DNA from 4 places in the Erwinia sp. TECH1 genome. Region 1 is predicted to be linked to each of the others. Evidence: predicted binding sites of a transcription regulator. Region 1 holds the regulator's gene; each other region holds the start of a gene.
The links. Region 1 encodes Fur, which represses iron uptake genes when iron is present. Its sites were predicted from a motif close to ATAATAATGAGAACNACTATCAA; they were not measured.
Positions count from the first base shown of each region.

Region 2: the regulator Fur is predicted to act here: its motif matches at 2,568-2,590, upstream of exbB (tol-pal system-associated acyl-CoA thioesterase).
Region 3: the regulator Fur is predicted to act here: its motif matches at 2,394-2,416, upstream of ACVWZ0_RS21225 (TonB-dependent siderophore receptor).
Region 4: the regulator Fur is predicted to act here: its motif matches at 2,529-2,551, upstream of ACVWZ0_RS21290 (TonB-dependent siderophore receptor).

Region 1 covers NZ_JBSRZK010000001.1:1,524,196-1,528,408, reverse strand. The annotation lists gene ybfF (esterase) at 130-894, shown strand; gene ybfE (LexA regulated protein) at 1,040-1,321, shown strand; gene fldA (flavodoxin FldA) at 1,463-1,993, shown strand; gene fur (ferric iron uptake transcriptional regulator) at 2,342-2,785, shown strand; gene ACVWZ0_RS07120 (beta-N-acetylhexosaminidase) at 2,843-4,213, opposite strand, start outside.
Region 2 covers NZ_JBSRZK010000001.1:4,069,017-4,073,229, forward strand. The annotation lists gene tcuC (MFS transporter) at 1-1,242, shown strand, start outside; gene exbD (TonB system transport protein ExbD) at 1,347-1,769, opposite strand; gene exbB (tol-pal system-associated acyl-CoA thioesterase) at 1,775-2,500, opposite strand; gene metC (cystathionine beta-lyase) at 2,744-3,946, shown strand; gene ACVWZ0_RS19060 (DedA family protein) at 4,037-4,213, shown strand, end outside.
Region 3 covers NZ_JBSRZK010000001.1:4,514,671-4,518,883, forward strand. The annotation lists gene ACVWZ0_RS21220 (ABC transporter substrate-binding protein) at 1-208, opposite strand, end outside; gene ACVWZ0_RS21225 (TonB-dependent siderophore receptor) at 226-2,358, opposite strand; gene ACVWZ0_RS21230 (autotransporter outer membrane beta-barrel domain-containing protein) at 2,488-4,213, opposite strand, start outside.
Region 4 covers NZ_JBSRZK010000001.1:4,535,720-4,539,932, reverse strand. The annotation lists gene murB (UDP-N-acetylmuramate dehydrogenase) at 1-472, shown strand, start outside; gene birA (bifunctional biotin--[acetyl-CoA-carboxylase] ligase/biotin operon repressor BirA) at 469-1,434, shown strand; gene ACVWZ0_RS21295 (alpha/beta fold hydrolase) at 1,474-2,295, opposite strand; gene ACVWZ0_RS21290 (TonB-dependent siderophore receptor) at 2,594-4,213, shown strand, end outside.

The DNA.
Region 1 (4,213 bases):
GTTGTAGCGCCAGCCCCAATTGCGGACAAAAGTCGGAATATGCCGTAAAAAGATCGGGTCTGTCGCGGCGGCAGAAAATCGCTGTTTTATGATAACCTAACCCCTCGTTTCCTCCGTAAGAAGTTTGCCATGAAATTGAATTTCCGCCTGCAATCTGAACAAACGACCGTTTCTGACGCGCCCGTGGTGCTTATTCACGGCCTTTTCGGCAACCTGGATAACCTTGGGGTGCTGGCGCGCGACCTGAAAGCGGATCGCCGCATTATTCAGGTGGACGTCCGAAATCATGGCCTTTCGCCGAGGTCGGATGAAATAAGCTATGCCGCAATGGCGCGCGACGTGCTGGAAACGCTGGATGAGCTTGATGCCGACCGGTTTGATATTATAGGCCATTCCATGGGCGGGAAAATCGCCATGACGCTGGCTTCCCTTGCCCCGGAACGCGTCGGGCAGCTGGTGGTTATCGATATTGCGCCGGTGGCCTACCGGGAACGCCATCACGACGCGATTTTCGCCGCGCTGGCCGCCGTCAGCGAAGCGGGCATTACCCGCCGGAGCGAAGCCGCCGCGCTGATGCGTCAGACCATAGAGGAAGAAGGCGTCATTCAGTTTCTGCTTAAATCGTTTCAGGACGGCGAATGGCGTTTCAACGTGCCGGCGCTCTGGCAGCACTACGATCGGATTATCGGCTGGGAAACGCTGCCCGCCTGGCCACATCCCACGCTGTTTATTCGGGGCGAACATTCGCCTTATCTACAGGAAGCGTATCGTGACGCGCTGCTGGCCCAGTTCCCTGCCGCCCGCGCCCACGTGATTACCGGCGCGGGTCACTGGGCGCATGCCGAGAAACCTGATGCCGTTTTGCGCGCCATCCGCCGTTTTTTTGCCCTGTGAAAACAAATGTTTCAGTAAAAGGCTAAATAATTGTCGTCGCGACTTTCGCTGGGGTATGATGGCGCGCTAAAATTTGTCGACGGCACCGGCCGCAAACGCTAACGGCTCAATCCATCAGAACTCCAGCCTTCAGTATCACGATTCTATGGCAAAAGAAAACACGGACCGCACCACGATCGATCTGTTCGCAGACGAGCGTCGACCGGGACGACCCAAAACCAATCCACTGGCACGTGATGAGCAGTTGCGCATTAACAAACGCAACCAGCTTAAGCGTGATAAAGTGCGCGGGCTGAAGCGCGTAGAACTGAAAATGAACAGTGACGCAGTTGACGCCCTGAACCAGCTCGCCGAGCAGCGTAATATGAGCCGCAGCGAACTGATAGAAGAGATGGTCATGGCGCAGTTAGCCAGGCCTGAGCGCTGAAGCACGCGCTACGGTAAAGCACAAAGCGACAAATACAGGCGGATTAGCCGTTTATCCCCCTGTTGCTGTCTGCTATTATTGCCCTTAACATTTTCAGGCTAGCCGCCGCATATCATTAAGTTTCAAGAGGTTATTAAACTCATGGCAATCGTAGGCATTTTCTTTGGCAGCGATACGGGCAATACGGAAAACATTGCAAAAATGATCCAGAAGCAGCTCGGTAAAGAGGTGGCTGAAGTTCATGATATCGCTAAAAGCAGCAAAGAAGACCTTGAAGCCTTTGATATTTTGCTGCTGGGCATCCCGACCTGGTACTACGGTGAAGCGCAGTGCGACTGGGATGATTTCTTCCCTACGCTGGAAGAGATCGACTTCAACGGCAAGCTGGTCGCGCTGTTTGGCTGCGGCGATCAGGAAGATTACGCGGAATATTTCTGCGACGCGATGGGCACCATTCGCGACATTATCGAGCCTAACGGCGCGGTGATCGTCGGCCACTGGCCGACAGAAGGCTATGATTTCGAGGCCTCTAAAGGCCTGGCGGACGATACCCATTTCCTTGGCCTGGCCATTGATGAAGATCGCCAGCCGGAGCTGACCAACGAACGCGTTGAAAAGTGGGTCAAACAGATTTCTGACGAGCTTCAGCTCCAGGATATTCTCGAAGCGTGATAGCATTGGCCCGCTGTACGAATCCACAGCGGGCCAATGGTTTTTCCTATAGAAGTGATAGATACATATTTGTAACTTTTACCGTCAAAACGGTAGAATAGCACTGCTCCGCCTCCGCTTCTGCGGCGCCGAAAACCAGGCAGAGCGAACTGACAACCCAGCGTAAATGGGTGCTTGCTTTTCCGGACGTAACGACTTCTTATCCTTACATCCCCTGATGGTTTTGCATCTCCGCTGTGGTTTCTTCAAGGCATCGGTTCTATAATGAGACGCTCAGCTTTTGCGTCGACCGATGCTCACGGCTTCTCAGCCACTTAGTGACCAGCAAAGTAACAGGACAATATCCGCATGACTGACAATAACACCGCATTAAAGAAGGCCGGCCTGAAAGTCACGCTTCCTCGACTGAAAATTCTGGAAGTGCTTCAGGAACCAGAGTGCCATCACGTCAGTGCGGAAGATTTGTATAAACGCCTGATCGACATGGGCGAAGAGATTGGCCTGGCGACGGTTTACCGCGTTCTGAACCAGTTTGACGATGCGGGGATCGTGACCCGTCATAACTTCGAAGGCGGCAAGTCCGTGTTTGAACTGACCCAGCAGCAGCATCACGATCACCTGATCTGCCTGGACTGCGGCAAAGTAATCGAATTCAGCGACGAGTCTATTGAATCCCGCCAGCGTGATATTGCGACGAAGCACGGTATCAAACTCAGCAACCACAGCCTCTATCTTTACGGCCACTGCGCCACCGGCGACTGCCGTGAAGACGACACGCTGCACGATAAGTAATCGATTTCAATAAAAAACCGGCGATCGCTCGCCGGTTTTTTTTTGCCTGCGCCCCGCCTATTTCAGGCTTTCCACGCGGCTGAAGCGCTTGCCGTCGCTACTGACGGCGCGGATCAACACCTCGCCGGAAACCGACGGACGGGCGCTGTCATGATAGCGCTGCCAGCTGTTGCCACCGTCCAGCGAGTAGTCAATAGCCACGCCCGGCAGGGCGATATTGGCTGCCAGCTTGCCCGCGACAAGACGTGCGCCCGGCTGCGGCAGACGATAGTGGATCCCGGCTTTATCCATTTTCGGCAGCTCGCGCTGGCCCAGCAGGTTTGCATAACGCTGCCAGTCCTTATGCAACGCCGCCCGATCGACATGCCGCGTTTCGCCGCCTTTATACTCACGTCCGGCCTGGTAAGTCTGCTCCCAGGCAGCACGATGCCAGCCGCGCTCCGCCACGGCCAGCGCGCGTGGGAAAATCATCCATTCCATCTGCTCGTCGGTACGTACGGTTTCGCTCCAGAGCTGGGCTGAAATCCCATACACGCCCGGCCAGGGCTTATCGGATTTAGCATCAAAGAAGTTACCGTCGCGATCCACCGATGTCTCTGCATTCTGCGGCATATTGTCCGGCGCGAAGCTGAACATTTTGCGCTCGTCGTTGAAGCGGGTGCCCCAGTAATAGCCTCTTTCCAGCGGATTGACCTCGTACGGGAAATCCATATAAAGGTAATCCGGGTTGGAGACGGTGACTTCGTAGCCTTTGTTAGCCCAGTCGTTAATGCTGTCAAAGCCGCCCCAGAAAAGCGTATCCCAGAAATTAACGCCGATGCGTTTGGTCGCAAAGTCTTTAGGGCCCTTCGCATCCTTCAGGCCATCCTGCCACGCCTGCATCTTTTCAATACCGTGCGCGTTTACCCGCTCGCTGACCTTTTTGCCAAAGTAGCTGGGCAGATGATCCATATCCGCGACCTTGCCCGATTTCACCAGTGCCTGACAAACCTGCGATTTCGCCCAGGGTTTATCTTCCTTGCTCAAATCGACCCTGCCCTTGCCTGCTTCGGGACTGGCCGCATCGGTATAGCCAACGCCCAGGCGGATGTTTTTCGCCTCGTCGCCGCCAAAGTGCCAGGTGGTTAACGGCGTGCCAGCCGCCTGATGCATCGCCTGGATTTCGCTAATCACCTTATCAACAAAACGCATGGAGGAATCCAGGCAGGGATTCAGATAGCTGGTGCGATCGTAAAACTGTACGGAGGTGGTGTTCGAAGTATCGGTTGGATCGACCAGGCGATACTCGTTTGCCTCTTTGGTCTTACCCTCTTTCATCAGCCGGTTGTAGCGGGCTTCCATAGAAATCACCGCCGCCCTGGCATGAGCAGGCATATCGATTTCCGGGATGACTTCGATGCCGCGCGCTTTGGCATAGCGCAGGATAGC
Region 2 (4,213 bases), 2.5 Mb from region 1:
CTGGAAATGTACGACTTTATGGTGTTTGGTTACTACGCCACGGCGATTGCCAAAACCTTTTTTCCGGGTGACGATCCTTTCGCCTCGCTAATGTTAACGCTGATGACGTTCGGCGCAGGTTTCCTGATGAGGCCACTGGGCGCGATTATCCTCGGCTCTTATATTGACCATCACGGACGGCGTAAAGGGCTGCTGCTGACGCTGGGCCTGATGGCGATCGGCACCTTAACCATTGCTATCGTACCGGGCTACAACACGCTGGGCGCGGCGGCGCCAATCCTGATCCTGCTGGGCCGTCTGTTGCAGGGCTTCTCGGCGGGCGTGGAGCTGGGCGGCGTTTCGGTCTATCTCAGCGAGATCGCGCCGAAAAACCGCAAGGGCTTTTTTGTCAGCTGGCAGTCCGGCAGCCAGCAGGTCGCCGTGATTTTCGCCGCGCTGCTGGGCCTGGGGCTGAACCATCTGCTGGCGAAAGATCAGGTGACCGACTGGGGCTGGCGTATTCCCTTTTTCATCGGCTGCCTGATTGTGCCTTTCCTGTTCTGGGTCAGGAGAATGCTGGAAGAGACCGAAGCCTTCAGCCAGCGTAAGGTGCACCCTTCCATGCGTCAGATCGTACGCGGCGTCGCCAGCAACTGGGCGCTGGTGCTGGCAGGCATGCTGATGGTGGTTACCACCACCGTGATGTTTTATATGATCACCGCGTTTACCCCGACCTTTGGGAAAACGGTGCTGATGATGAGCGATAAGCAGAGCTTTTTGGTGACGCTGTGCGTCGGCCTGTCAAACCTGATCTGGCTGCCGATTATGGGCGCCGTCTCCGATCGCTACGGCCGTCGTCCGCTGCTGATCCTGTTTACCGTACTGATGATCGCCACCGCCTGGCCGGTGCTGCACTGGCTGGTCGGCTCGCCAACCTTCTCTCATCTGCTGGAGGCCGAGCTGTGGCTGTCGTTTCTCTACGCCAGCTATAACGGCGCGATGGTGGTCTATCTGGCGGAAGTGATGCCCGCAGAGGTGCGCGCGACCGGCTTTTCGCTGGCCTACAGCCTGGCGACGGCGCTGTTCGGCGGTTTTACGCCAGCGATGTCCAGCTATCTGATCCACGCCACCGGCGACAAGGCGATGCCCGGCGTCTGGCTGACCTTCGCTGCCGTTTGCGGCCTGCTCGGCACGCTGCTGATCAAACGCCTGGTGCAGCAGTATCAAACCCGCCAGACCAGCGAGCCTGTAGCGCAAATGTAGCGCCGCAGGTGCGGCCGTAGCGCAAGGCTGCGGCCGCCTGCCTCAAATTTTAAGCAAAAAAAATCCGCAACGATCGTTACGGATTTTTTATTTTCTGATGCCGATTATTTCGCGACGGTTTCCATGCCCATCAGCCCAATCTTCAGATAGCCCGCCTGACGCAGCTTGTCCATCACGCCCATCAGCGTTTCGTAATCCACCGATTTATCCGCCTGGAAGAAGATAGTGGCGTCTTTATTGCCCTGCGTCTGGCTTTCCAGCGCCGACAGCAGCGTTTCCTGCGTCACCGCCTCATTGCCGATAAACAGCTGTTTATCCGCTTTGATTGAGAGCCAGACCGGTTTTTCCGGGCGCGGCTGAGGCTTGCTGGTAGAGGCTGGCAGATTGACGCGGACATCAACGGTAGCCAGCGGCGCAGCGACCATAAAGATAATCAGCAGCACCAGCATCACGTCGATAAACGGCGTAACGTTGATTTCATGCATTTCGCCGTTGCTATCGAGATCTTCATTTAATCGCATGGCCATGACGCTTACCCTACCCGCAGCTTCTGCGTTGGATGCTGCGGCGCGCTGGCGGCCAGATCCAGATCGCGGCTTTGCAGCAGCATAATCTGCGCGGCGACGTCGCCCAGCGAGGCTTTATAGCTGGCGATCGTACGGGCAAAGACGTTATAGATCACTACGGCCGGAATCGCAGCGAACAGGCCGACAGCCGTGGCCAGCAGCGCTTCTGCGATGCCGGGCGCAACGACCGCAAGGTTCGTGGTCTGCGTCTGGGCAATACCGATAAAGCTGTTCATGATGCCCCAAACGGTACCGAACAGGCCGACAAACGGCGCGATAGCACCGATAGTAGCCAGAAAACCATTGCCGCGACCGGCGTGGCGGCTGAAGAAGGCGACGCGGCGCTCCAGACGGAACGAGGTGCGCTCTTTAATGCCGTCGTTGTCGGCGGACTGCTGCGACAGCTCCAGTTCGTTTTCGGCTTCTTTCAACAGCTGCGTGGTCAGGCTGTTAGCGTTAAACGTGGCGCTGATATCGCTCGCTTCCTGCAGGGAACGAACGCCCGCCAGCGCCTGCTGCTCGCGCTTCAGGCGGCGTTTCGCCGAGCTGAGCTCCGCGCTCTTGCTGAAGAAGATAGCCCAGGTAACGACCGAAGCCAGCAGCAGACCGATCATTACCACTTTTACCACGATGTCCGCATGGTGATACATGCCCCAGACGGAGAGGTCCGTCTGCATCAAATCATTCGTCACGCTGTCTCTCCAACGTCAGTTACCGATAGCGAAAATACAGGTCGGATCATACCAAATCGAACCCGAATTGATAGTAGTTATCATTACTATTTACCCTTAACGCAATACTTTTTACACTTTTCCCGCCATCTCCTTTTTATCGCCAGGGTTTTTCCTGAAACTTTGTCACGTAGCGGGATGACGAATTTCGCCCCGCCGCCAGCCGTGTTAACGTTAAGCGAGATCCTTAAACCGAGCAGACCGATGACCAGTAAACATATTGAAACGGCGTTAATCAGCGCCGGCCGCCGCAAACGCTATACCCAGGGTTCCGTTAACAGCGTTATTCAGCGCGCCTCCTCGCTGGTGTTCGACAGCGTGGCCGAGAAGAAACGCGCCACGGCCGGGCGAGCGGAAGGCGAACTGTTTTATGGTCGTCGCGGCACCCTGACCCATTTCTCGCTGCAGGAAGCCATGACCGAGCTGGAGGGCGGCGCGGGCTGCGTGCTTTATCCCTGCGGTGCGGCGGCGGTCGCCAATGCCATTCTCGCTTTTGTTTCCGCCGGGGATAACGTGCTGATGGCCGGTTCCGTCTATGAACCGACCCAGGATTTCTGTAGCAAAATCCTCAGTAAAATGAACGTGACCACCACCTGGTTCAGCCATACCGCCGGCGCGGAAATCGGCGACCTGGTGAAGCCGGAAACGCGGGTCGTTTTTCTGGAATCGCCGGCTTCCATTACGATGGAAGTGCAGGACATTCCAGCCATCGTGGCGGCCGTGCGGGCCAAAGCGCCGGAAGCGGTCATTATGATCGATAACACCTGGGCGGCGGGCATTCTGTTCCGCGCGCTGGATTTTGGTATCGATATTTCCATTCAGGCCGGGACTAAATATCTGATTGGTCATTCCGACGCGATGATCGGCACCGCCGTCGCCAACGAACGCTGCTGGGCGCAGCTGCGTGAAAACTCTTACCTGATGGGGCAAATGGTGGACGCGGACACCGCCTATATGGCCAGCCGTGGCCTGCGCACGCTGGCGGTACGTCTGCGCCAGCACGAAGAAAGCGGGCTGCGGGTCGCGCGCTGGCTGGCGGAGCGCCCGGAAGTGGCCGTGGTTAACCATCCGGCGCTGCCGCAGTGCAAGGGCCACGAGTTCTGGCGGCGGGATTTTACCGGCAGCAGCGGCCTGTTCTCCTTTGTACTGAAGGCGCGGCTGAGCGATCGGCAGCTGGCGGATTTTCTCGACCACTTTGAACATTTCAGCATGGCCTACTCCTGGGGCGGTTTTGAATCGCTTATTCTGGCAAACCAGCCCGACGAGCTGGCCGCCATCCGTCCGGCTGGCGGCGTTGACTTCAGCGGCACGCTGATCCGGCTGCATATAGGGCTGGAAAACGTTGACGATTTGCTGGCGGATTTGGCCGCCGGTTTCGCGCGCGTCGCGGGATCGTCAAAAAATTAAACAAAAAGGCAACAGCTCTGGCCTGTACCACGTTGTGACAGGCCATTTACGAGTACACTAGTGCTATTGATGCGGTAAACAGGATAAAAAATGGCGGTACTCCATGAGATTGTGCAGGCGCTTTGGCATCAGGATTTTGCTGCCCTCGCCAATCCCGATGTAATCTGGATCGTTTACGGAATTATGTTTCTCACGCTGCTGCTGGAAAATGGTTTGCTGCCCGCCGCCTTTCTGCCCGGCGACAGTTTACTGCTGCTGGCTGGCGCG
Region 3 (4,213 bases), 3.0 Mb from region 1:
GCGGCAGATCGCCAGGCCAGCCCGCCACGCGCCGCAGCGGGTTGCCCTGTTCCACCAGCGCCAGCGTATAGAGCAGCCGTCCTTCGCCCAGTACGATGCGCTGCGGATTGTCCGGCACCGTGACCTTGCGCTGCAAAATATCGGTAAGCATTTTTGCCTGCGGCGCGCTGCAGGCTAACAGCAGCAGCAGGATAGGCCATTTTTTCATGAGGTTTCCCATTACGATCAGAAATCAACGGACGCGGAAACCACGATTTCACGCGGGGCGCCTTCGCTAACACGCAGGTTGCCGCCGCTGGATCCGTAATACGCTTTATCAAACAGGTTGTTGACGTTGATCTTCAGCTGAGTATGTTTGCCCACCAGCTTGCTGTCCCAGGCGGCGAAAGCGTCCGCCACCGTATAGTCCGGCATCGTGAAGCTGTTTTCCGGGTCGCCCGCGCGGGAACCGACGTAGCGCCCGCCGCCGCCGACGCGCACCTCGCCCTGTAGCCAGGAGAAACGCATGGCGTGCGTCAGATAGAGACTGCCGCTGTTGGTTGGCGCGTTGACCAGCCGATTGCCCTCGTTAGCCGGATTAACGTCATCCTCAACGATTTCCGTTTTATCGTGGCTATAGGTGGCTATCATGTTCCAGTCCGGCGCCAGCTCACCGTTGATCTCCACCTCCGCGCCGGTAGAGCGCGCCTCAGGAATGTTGCGCGTACTGCCGTTGATTAACACCGACATATCCTTCTCGTCAATGCGATACAGCGCCAGCGTGGCGGACACAGCGGGCAGCATTTGCCACTTTGCGCCCACTTCATAAGTCGTGCCTTTTTCCGTCGAGGCGACGTTGCCGTCGTCATCGGTTTGTGTTGAAGGGGTAAACGATTTGCTGTAGCTGCCGTAGAGTGAAAGATCGGGCCGCGCCTTATACACCAGCCCCGCCTGCGGCAGAAAAGCATCGCCGCGATCGTTGAGCGTGCTCTGCGGATCGGCCCAGCCGCTGCTGGCGGTTTGGGTGTAGCGCTGATAGCGGGCGCCCGCTACCGCTATCCATTTATCGGTCAGATGGATACTGTCTTTGGCAAACAGCGAACGGCTGTAAAGGTTGGTGCGCAGATTGCTCTGCGCATCGGCCACCGTGCTGGCGTTGATCGGCGGCTCTTCGCCATAGATCGGATCGTACATGTTGAAGGTTTTTGACACCTTGCCGCGATAGGACCAGGCCTTGTAGGTTTCATTCTGCTCGTAGTCAACGCCCAGCATAATATCGTGCTGCATGCCCCAAATCTGCGGGCTGCCGCCTATGTCCCAGGCAAGATAAGTGGTCTGGTGATTGAAGCCGCGGTTCGCGTCCGCGCGGCGAGAGACAATGCCGGTGGCGGCGTTGACCGCCGTAGCGCGGACTTCGTTACTGTCGTAGCGACGCTGCATCCAGGCGTAGTTGAGATGGGTTTCCCAGGTTTCATCCAGGCTGTAGGCGTAGCTGATATTCAGGCGCTTGTTTTTCCCCCAGGCGTGGTTGGCACTGTCGTCCAGACGCTGGTTATAGGGGATATTTACCGGTTTTTTATTGATAAACGCGGTGCCGCGATCGACCGGAATATCAAACTTATATTCGGTATAGCTGATGTTGAAAGCGGCTTTTTCGCCATACCAGCTCAGCGATGGCGACAGCAGCGTATGTTCATTAGCGCCAAAATTACGCCAGTAATCCTCGCGCTGGCGCTCGGCAATCAGGCGAAAGGCAAAGCCGTCGCCCAGCGGCCCGGTGATGTCCACGCTGCCCGCGCCGCCGCCGACGCTGGTGGTTTCGCCGGCAAGATGCGTGTGCCATTCATACTGCGGCTTTTTGCTGACCAGGTTGATAATGCCGCCAGGATTCTGAATGCCGTACAGTAGCGAGGCCGAGCCTTTCAGCACTTCCACATGATCGATGGTGCTGTCCATCGACAGCCCCTGGTTGCTGCGTACGCCGTCGATAAAGATCGAGCCGTCAGAGTTGCTGCCGAAGCCGCGCTTGACGAAACCGTCCTCAATAGCGCCCAGCGTGTTGCCCTGGCTGACGCCGCTGACGAACTTCATGGCGTCGTTCACGCTTTTCACCTGGTAATCTTCTATCACCTGCGGCGTAACCACGCTGACGGACTGCGGCGTTTCATTTCGCGGCAGCGGCATTTTGCTGGCCGCGCTCGCGGTATCCTGGCTGTAGCTGCCTGGCTCGCCGGTGCCGTCGGCGGTCACGGTCAGCGTCGGATCTTTTGCGGTGCCCGCTGCCAGCGCGGCCGTGCTGAACAGTAAGCCAGGTAACAGCAGGGGAATTTTCCCGGTAAAATGCCCAACGGCAAAAGGAAGAGCGAAAGGTGTTTTCATCAATAAGCGCGCAGGTAGAGTTATAATTGCTGCGGATGATAATAATTTTCATTACCGTTAGCAATTTCAAAAAGCCGTCTGGCGCAACAAAAAAGGGCCCGCAGGCCCTTTCAGCAACCGCTGAAGCGGTCAGAACTTGTAACGTATCCCCATGTTGCCGGTATAGCCTTCCGTACCCGGCCCAAAGCTGTGGGCATATTTTACCTGAGCATACACGCTGAAGTGCGGATTCAGCTGGCTGCTGACACCGGCGCCCGCCTGCCAGTAGCCACGACGTACGTCCGGCCGCATTGTTTCGTTATTCATATCAACGCCCGGCGTGTGGCCCAGAAACTGCACCACGTCTGCCTGTAGGTAAGGCTTCAGCACGGGATTATCGTAATAGAACCGCAGACCTTCGCGCAGCCGGGCGACCATCAGGTTCTGATCCTTCAGCTTAACGCCGCTGGAATAGGTCTGGCTGATGTTCATGTACTGGCCCATCGCCTGTAGCTGGGGTTCCAGCCTGAACCGGTCGCCTAAAGTCAGCGGGATACCGGTTTCCACCGAGGCGACGACGCCGTAGCTGTCCATTTTGGCGCGGGTCAGGCTGGAGAACTCGTTGCTGTAGCGCGTGAGCTGCACAACGTTATCCAGATAAGCGCCGCTGTCGTTCCATGCCGTCAGATAGCCGCCGATGCCGTAAGCGTTGGTGGTCACTTTACCCACGTCAACGGACAGTTCCGACCTCAGGCTGCGCGCGGTGTCTTTGTTGTTACTGCGCTGATGGCCAAGCGTCATCATCGGGCCAGCCGTCAGATGCCAGCCGTCGGCAAACTGACGCGTGACGACATCGCCGCCCAGCTGGACGAAAGTGGTATTCACGTTGAAAGCAAAGCGTCCGGCTGCATACCTGTCGTGACGGCCTGAGACTCGCGCCCAGGCCGTGCCGCCCTGGTAAGCGCCGAGGCGTTCGTGCCAGGTACCGATGGTGTCAAATCCGTAGGTCGAATTCAGATAAGGCGCGATAAGGTAACCTGCTGTTTCCGGGCGGTAAGCAATAACTTCCGGCTCTGGCGCCGCCACGTCATTACCTGTTTCGTCGCTCTTATCCGTATCCGGCTCAACAACCTCATCCGTATCCGGCACATCAGGAATAATGGGATCCTCATCGATCTCTGCGGCGTCATCCGGTGGCGGAACGGGCGTCAGCGAAGATTGCAGGTACCAGTCCTTGTCACCGATTTTATTCAGGAAGTACTGATAATTACCGGCCACCACGGCGTTTTTCTGATCAAAGGTCGCGGCATCAGCATCGCCTTCCACGCGCACCAGCAGAATACCGCTGTGGGTCAGCGCGCCCGTGCCGCCTTTGTTGTTGACGCTGACATCATAGCTGCCCGAAGCGTTGCCGTTTACCAGCAGCCTGTCGCTGGGTGAATCGTCGCCGCCCAATTGGGTATTAAACGCAAACGAACCGGAGCCGGCCAGATCGCCTTTCACGGCGAGCGAGCTGAAGCCCGAAGCGTTATTGAACACCACCGAGGCGCCGTCCATCGTCAGCGTGTTCAGGTTGGAATCGGCCGTTACCAGCCAGCTGCTGGCGCTGTTGAGGATTAGCTGATTAACGTTTTGCGTCGCCCCGCTCAGCATGGAGCCGTCGTTCAGCTTCAGGTTAACGAGGCTGTCGTCGCTGACGATAACATCGCCCAGCAGCTGCGAGGCGCCGTTCGCCGTCACGTTCACCGTCGAAAGAAAAACCTCGCCTTTGTCATTAACGTTTGCGCCAGCGCTGAGCGCCGTACCGTTGCCGCCATAAACAAGGCTACCGTTGCTGAGCGTCAGATCCAGCGCGGAGCCTTTAACCAGCACGCCG
Region 4 (4,213 bases), 3.0 Mb from region 1:
TGTCATCACCTACGGCGATTTAAGCAGGCTTTCTTCAGCTACGGTCACGCCACAGCAGATTTTCGACTCGGTATGTGCGATGCGCAGCAGCAAGCTGCCCAATCCTGCCGAAACGGGCAATGCCGGCAGTTTTTTTAAAAATCCGGTGATCGCTGCGGAACAGGCGGCCGCTATTGCGGCAGACTGGCCGGATATGCCGCGCTATCCGCAGGCTGACGGCAGCGTAAAGCTGGCTGCGGGCTGGCTGATCGATCGCTGCGATCTTAAAGGCTATACGGTAGGTGGCGCGGCGGTTCATCAGCATCAGGCGCTGGTCTTGATCAATAAGGATCGGGCAACCAGTGACGATATTGTGGCGCTGGCGCATGAAGTTCGTCAGCGTGTCGGACAGAAATTCAACGTATGGCTCGAACCCGAAGTGCGCTTTATCGGCGCAGAAGGCGAGCAGGATGCCGTCGGAGTCATTGCATGAAAGATCAAACCGTTCCGTTAAAACTTGTCGCCATTCTGGCCGACGGCGAATTTCATTCCGGCGAACAGCTGGGCGAGCGGCTGGGCATGAGCCGTGCCGCCATTAACAAACATATTCAGACGCTCAAAGAGTGGGGCATTGATGTTTTTACCGTAACCGGTAAGGGCTATAGCCTGTCAGGCCCGATCCAGCTGCTGAATGAAGAAACAATCCTCTCACAGCTGGATCAGGGCGGCCTGGCGGTGATCCCGGTGATCGATTCCACCAATCAGTATTTGCTGGACAGAATGGCTACGCTGCAATCCGGCGATGCCTGCGTGGCGGAATATCAGCAGGCGGGTCGCGGTCGTCGTGGGCGTCAGTGGTTTTCTCCCTTCGGCTCCAACCTTTATCTCTCTATGTACTGGCGGCTGGAGCAAGGCCCGCTGGCTGCGATGGGGTTAAGTCTGGTTATCGGCATTGTGACGGCGGAAGTCTTACAGGCGCTGGGCGCAAGCGATGTCAGGGTAAAATGGCCAAACGATCTTTACCTGAACGATCGTAAACTCGCCGGCATTCTTGTGGAATTAACGGGAAAAGCGGGCGATGCGGCGAATATCGTGATCGGCACAGGCATAAACCTGGCGATGCGCTCGCCGGACGCCAGCGTAGTTAATCAGGCGTGGATTAACCTGGAGGAAGCGGGTGTCACCATAGACAGAAACAAGCTGGCTGCCAGCCTGGTCAATAATATGCGCGGATCCCTTCAGCTTTTTGAGCGTGAAGGCCTGGCACCTTTTATTGAGCGCTGGAGTAAGCTGGATAATTTCCTGAACCGGCCGGTGAAACTGCTGATAGGCGACCGCGAGATACCGGGCATCGCCAGAGGCATCGATCAGCAGGGCGGTTTGATCCTGGAGCAGGATGGCATACGCAAATCCTGGGTTGGCGGCGAAATCTCTTTGCGTCCACAGGATAAATAAAAAGGGGCCGTAGCCCCTTATCGTCCTCTCGTGAAAGCGTTAACGGGCTTGCAGGAAAGCCAGCAGATCCTCGTTAAGTTGCTGCTGATGCGTAACGGCGAAGCCATGCGGCGCGCCGTCGTAAATTTTTAGCTGCGCGCCCGTGATGGTTTCGGCGGCCAGCTTGCCGGTTGCCTCAATAGGCACGACCTGGTCGCTGCTGCCGTGAATAACCAGCGTCGGCACGTCGATCTTCTTCACGTCCGGGCGGAAATCGGTTTCTGAGAAAGCGGTCACGCAGTCGATAGTGCCTTTCAGCGAAGCCAGCAGCGCGATATTCAGCGTCTGCGTTTTTAAGCCTTCCGATACCGTCATTCCCTTGTTGAGGCCGTAAAAGGGCGTGGCGAAATCGCTGATAAACTGCGCGCGATCCTTACGTAATCCTGCCTTGATATCGTCAAAAACAGATTTGTCCACGCCTTCCGGATGGTCATCGGTTTTGATAAAAATCGGCGTAACCGCACCCAGCAGCGCCAGGGCGCTAACACGTTCGGTGCCATAGCGGCCAATATAGCGGGTCACGTCGCCGCCGCCCATCGAGAAGCCGACCAGCGTGATATCGTGCAGATCGAGATGTTCGATTAGGTCATTAATATCGGATGCGAAAGTGTCATAGTTATACCCTTCCCATGGCTGATCGGAACGGCCAAAACCACGACGGTCGAAGGCAATAACGCGGTAGCCGCGTTCGGCCAGAAAATTCATCTGGCTGTCCCACATATCGGCATCCAGCGGCCAGCCGTGACTGAACAGAACCGGCTTACCCTTGCCCCAGTCTTTGTAATAAATCTGCGTACCATCCTGCGTCCTGAACGTGCTCATGCGTGTTTCCTCAGCTTATGGTTGGGTTGACTCGTTAACCTTAGCCTCAATTACGCCAGAAAGAGAAAGCAAAATATTTAACAAGCGATGAAATAATGATGGAGATCCGCCTGGCTTAGATAACGCGTAGTCTGACTACTGCTGCTGGCAGTGACGCCCCTGCCATCAAAACCTGTTTTACCCGCTGCTTTGCAAGGAAAAGTAAATTGTGAAGTTCATCCTTTATTATTCAAAAGAGAATAGTTATCGTTATCATGCGCATTTACTAAATCATGATGAATAATCAGGGATATGATTAATGGTTGACACAAAGAGTTTTAAAATCAAGCCGTTGGCGATGGTTATCGCCTGCTTTGCAAGCGGCCCGGCCTGGACGGCTGAAACAGAAGCAGTCAAAGATGACGAGGCGGAAATGGTGGTGACCCGCTCTGCTGAAGAGCAGCTAAAACAGCAGCCGGGCGTTTCTGTCATTACTGCGGAAGATATTGCCAAAGAGCCGCCCGTTAACGATCTTTCCGACATTATCCGCAAGATGCCCGGCGTAAACCTGACCGGCAACAGCGCCACAGGCAGCCGCGGTAACAATCGACAAATCGATATTCGCGGCATGGGGCCGGAAAACACGCTGATCCTGATTGACGGCATACCGACGAGGTCGCGCAATTCTGTGCGCTACAGCTGGCGTGGGGAACGCGATACGCGCGGCGACAGCAACTGGGTGCCGGCAGAGATGGTCGAGCGTATAGAAGTACTGCGCGGGCCAGCGGCGGCGCGCTACGGCTCCGGCGCGGCGGGCGGCGTGATCAATATCATCACCAAACGCCCCACCAACGACTGGCACGGTTCACTGTCGCTGTTTACCAGCCAGCCGGAAAACGACAAGGAAGGCGCCACCAGACGCGCCAACTTCAGCCTGAGCGGCCCGCTGGCGGGCGAAGCGCTGACCGCGCGGCTGTATGGCAATATCAATAAAACCGACGCCGATGCTTACGATATCAATACCGCAGAAAACGGTAGCCACGCGGCGGGTCGGGAAGGGGTACGCAACAAAGATATTAACGCGCAGCTCTCCTGGAAAATGACGCCGACGCAAATTGTCGATTTCGATGTGGGCTACAGCCGCCAGGGCAATATCTATGCGGGCGATACGCAGCACAGCAACGGCAATATCAGCGATCTGGTGCCGACGCTGTACGGCCAGGAAACCAACCGCATGTATCGTCAGACCTATGGCGTTACGCACAATGGCGTCTGGGACTGGGGGCAGTCAAAAGTCGGTTTCTACTACGAGAAAACCAACAATACCCGTCTGCATGAAGGCACGACAGGTCGCGTAGAGGGAATGATCGACAGCGAGACTTATGACACCAGCCGTCTGCAAAATTACCGCACCAGCGGCGAAGCAACTATCCCGCTGGAAAAATGGCTGGAGCAAACGCTGACGCTGGGAGCAGAGTGGAACCGCGAAGTGCTGAACGACCCCGCTTCGATGCGCGCTACCAATGCCAGCGGCGTATCGGGCAGTGGCATCACGGACAACCGCAGCGCTAAAAACAGCGCGGAGATGAGCGCGTTTTATCTGGAAGATAACATTGAGCCGGTCGTCGGCACCAACCTGATCCCCGGTTTACGCGTTGACTATCACAGCAAGTTTGGCGCTAACTACAGCCCCAGCCTCAATGCTTCTCAGGCATTAGGTGAACACTTCAAGCTGAAAGCCGGTATCGCGCGCGTATTTAAAGCGCCTAACCTCTATCAGTCCAGCGAAGGCTATTTGCTAAAAACGCGGGGCAACGGCTGCCCGATCGGGATCGACAGCAAATGTTATTTGATGGGCAACGACGATCTGGATCCGGAAATCAGCATCAATAAAGAGGTTGGTCTGGAGTTTGCTAACGCGGGCTATGCGGCAGGGATT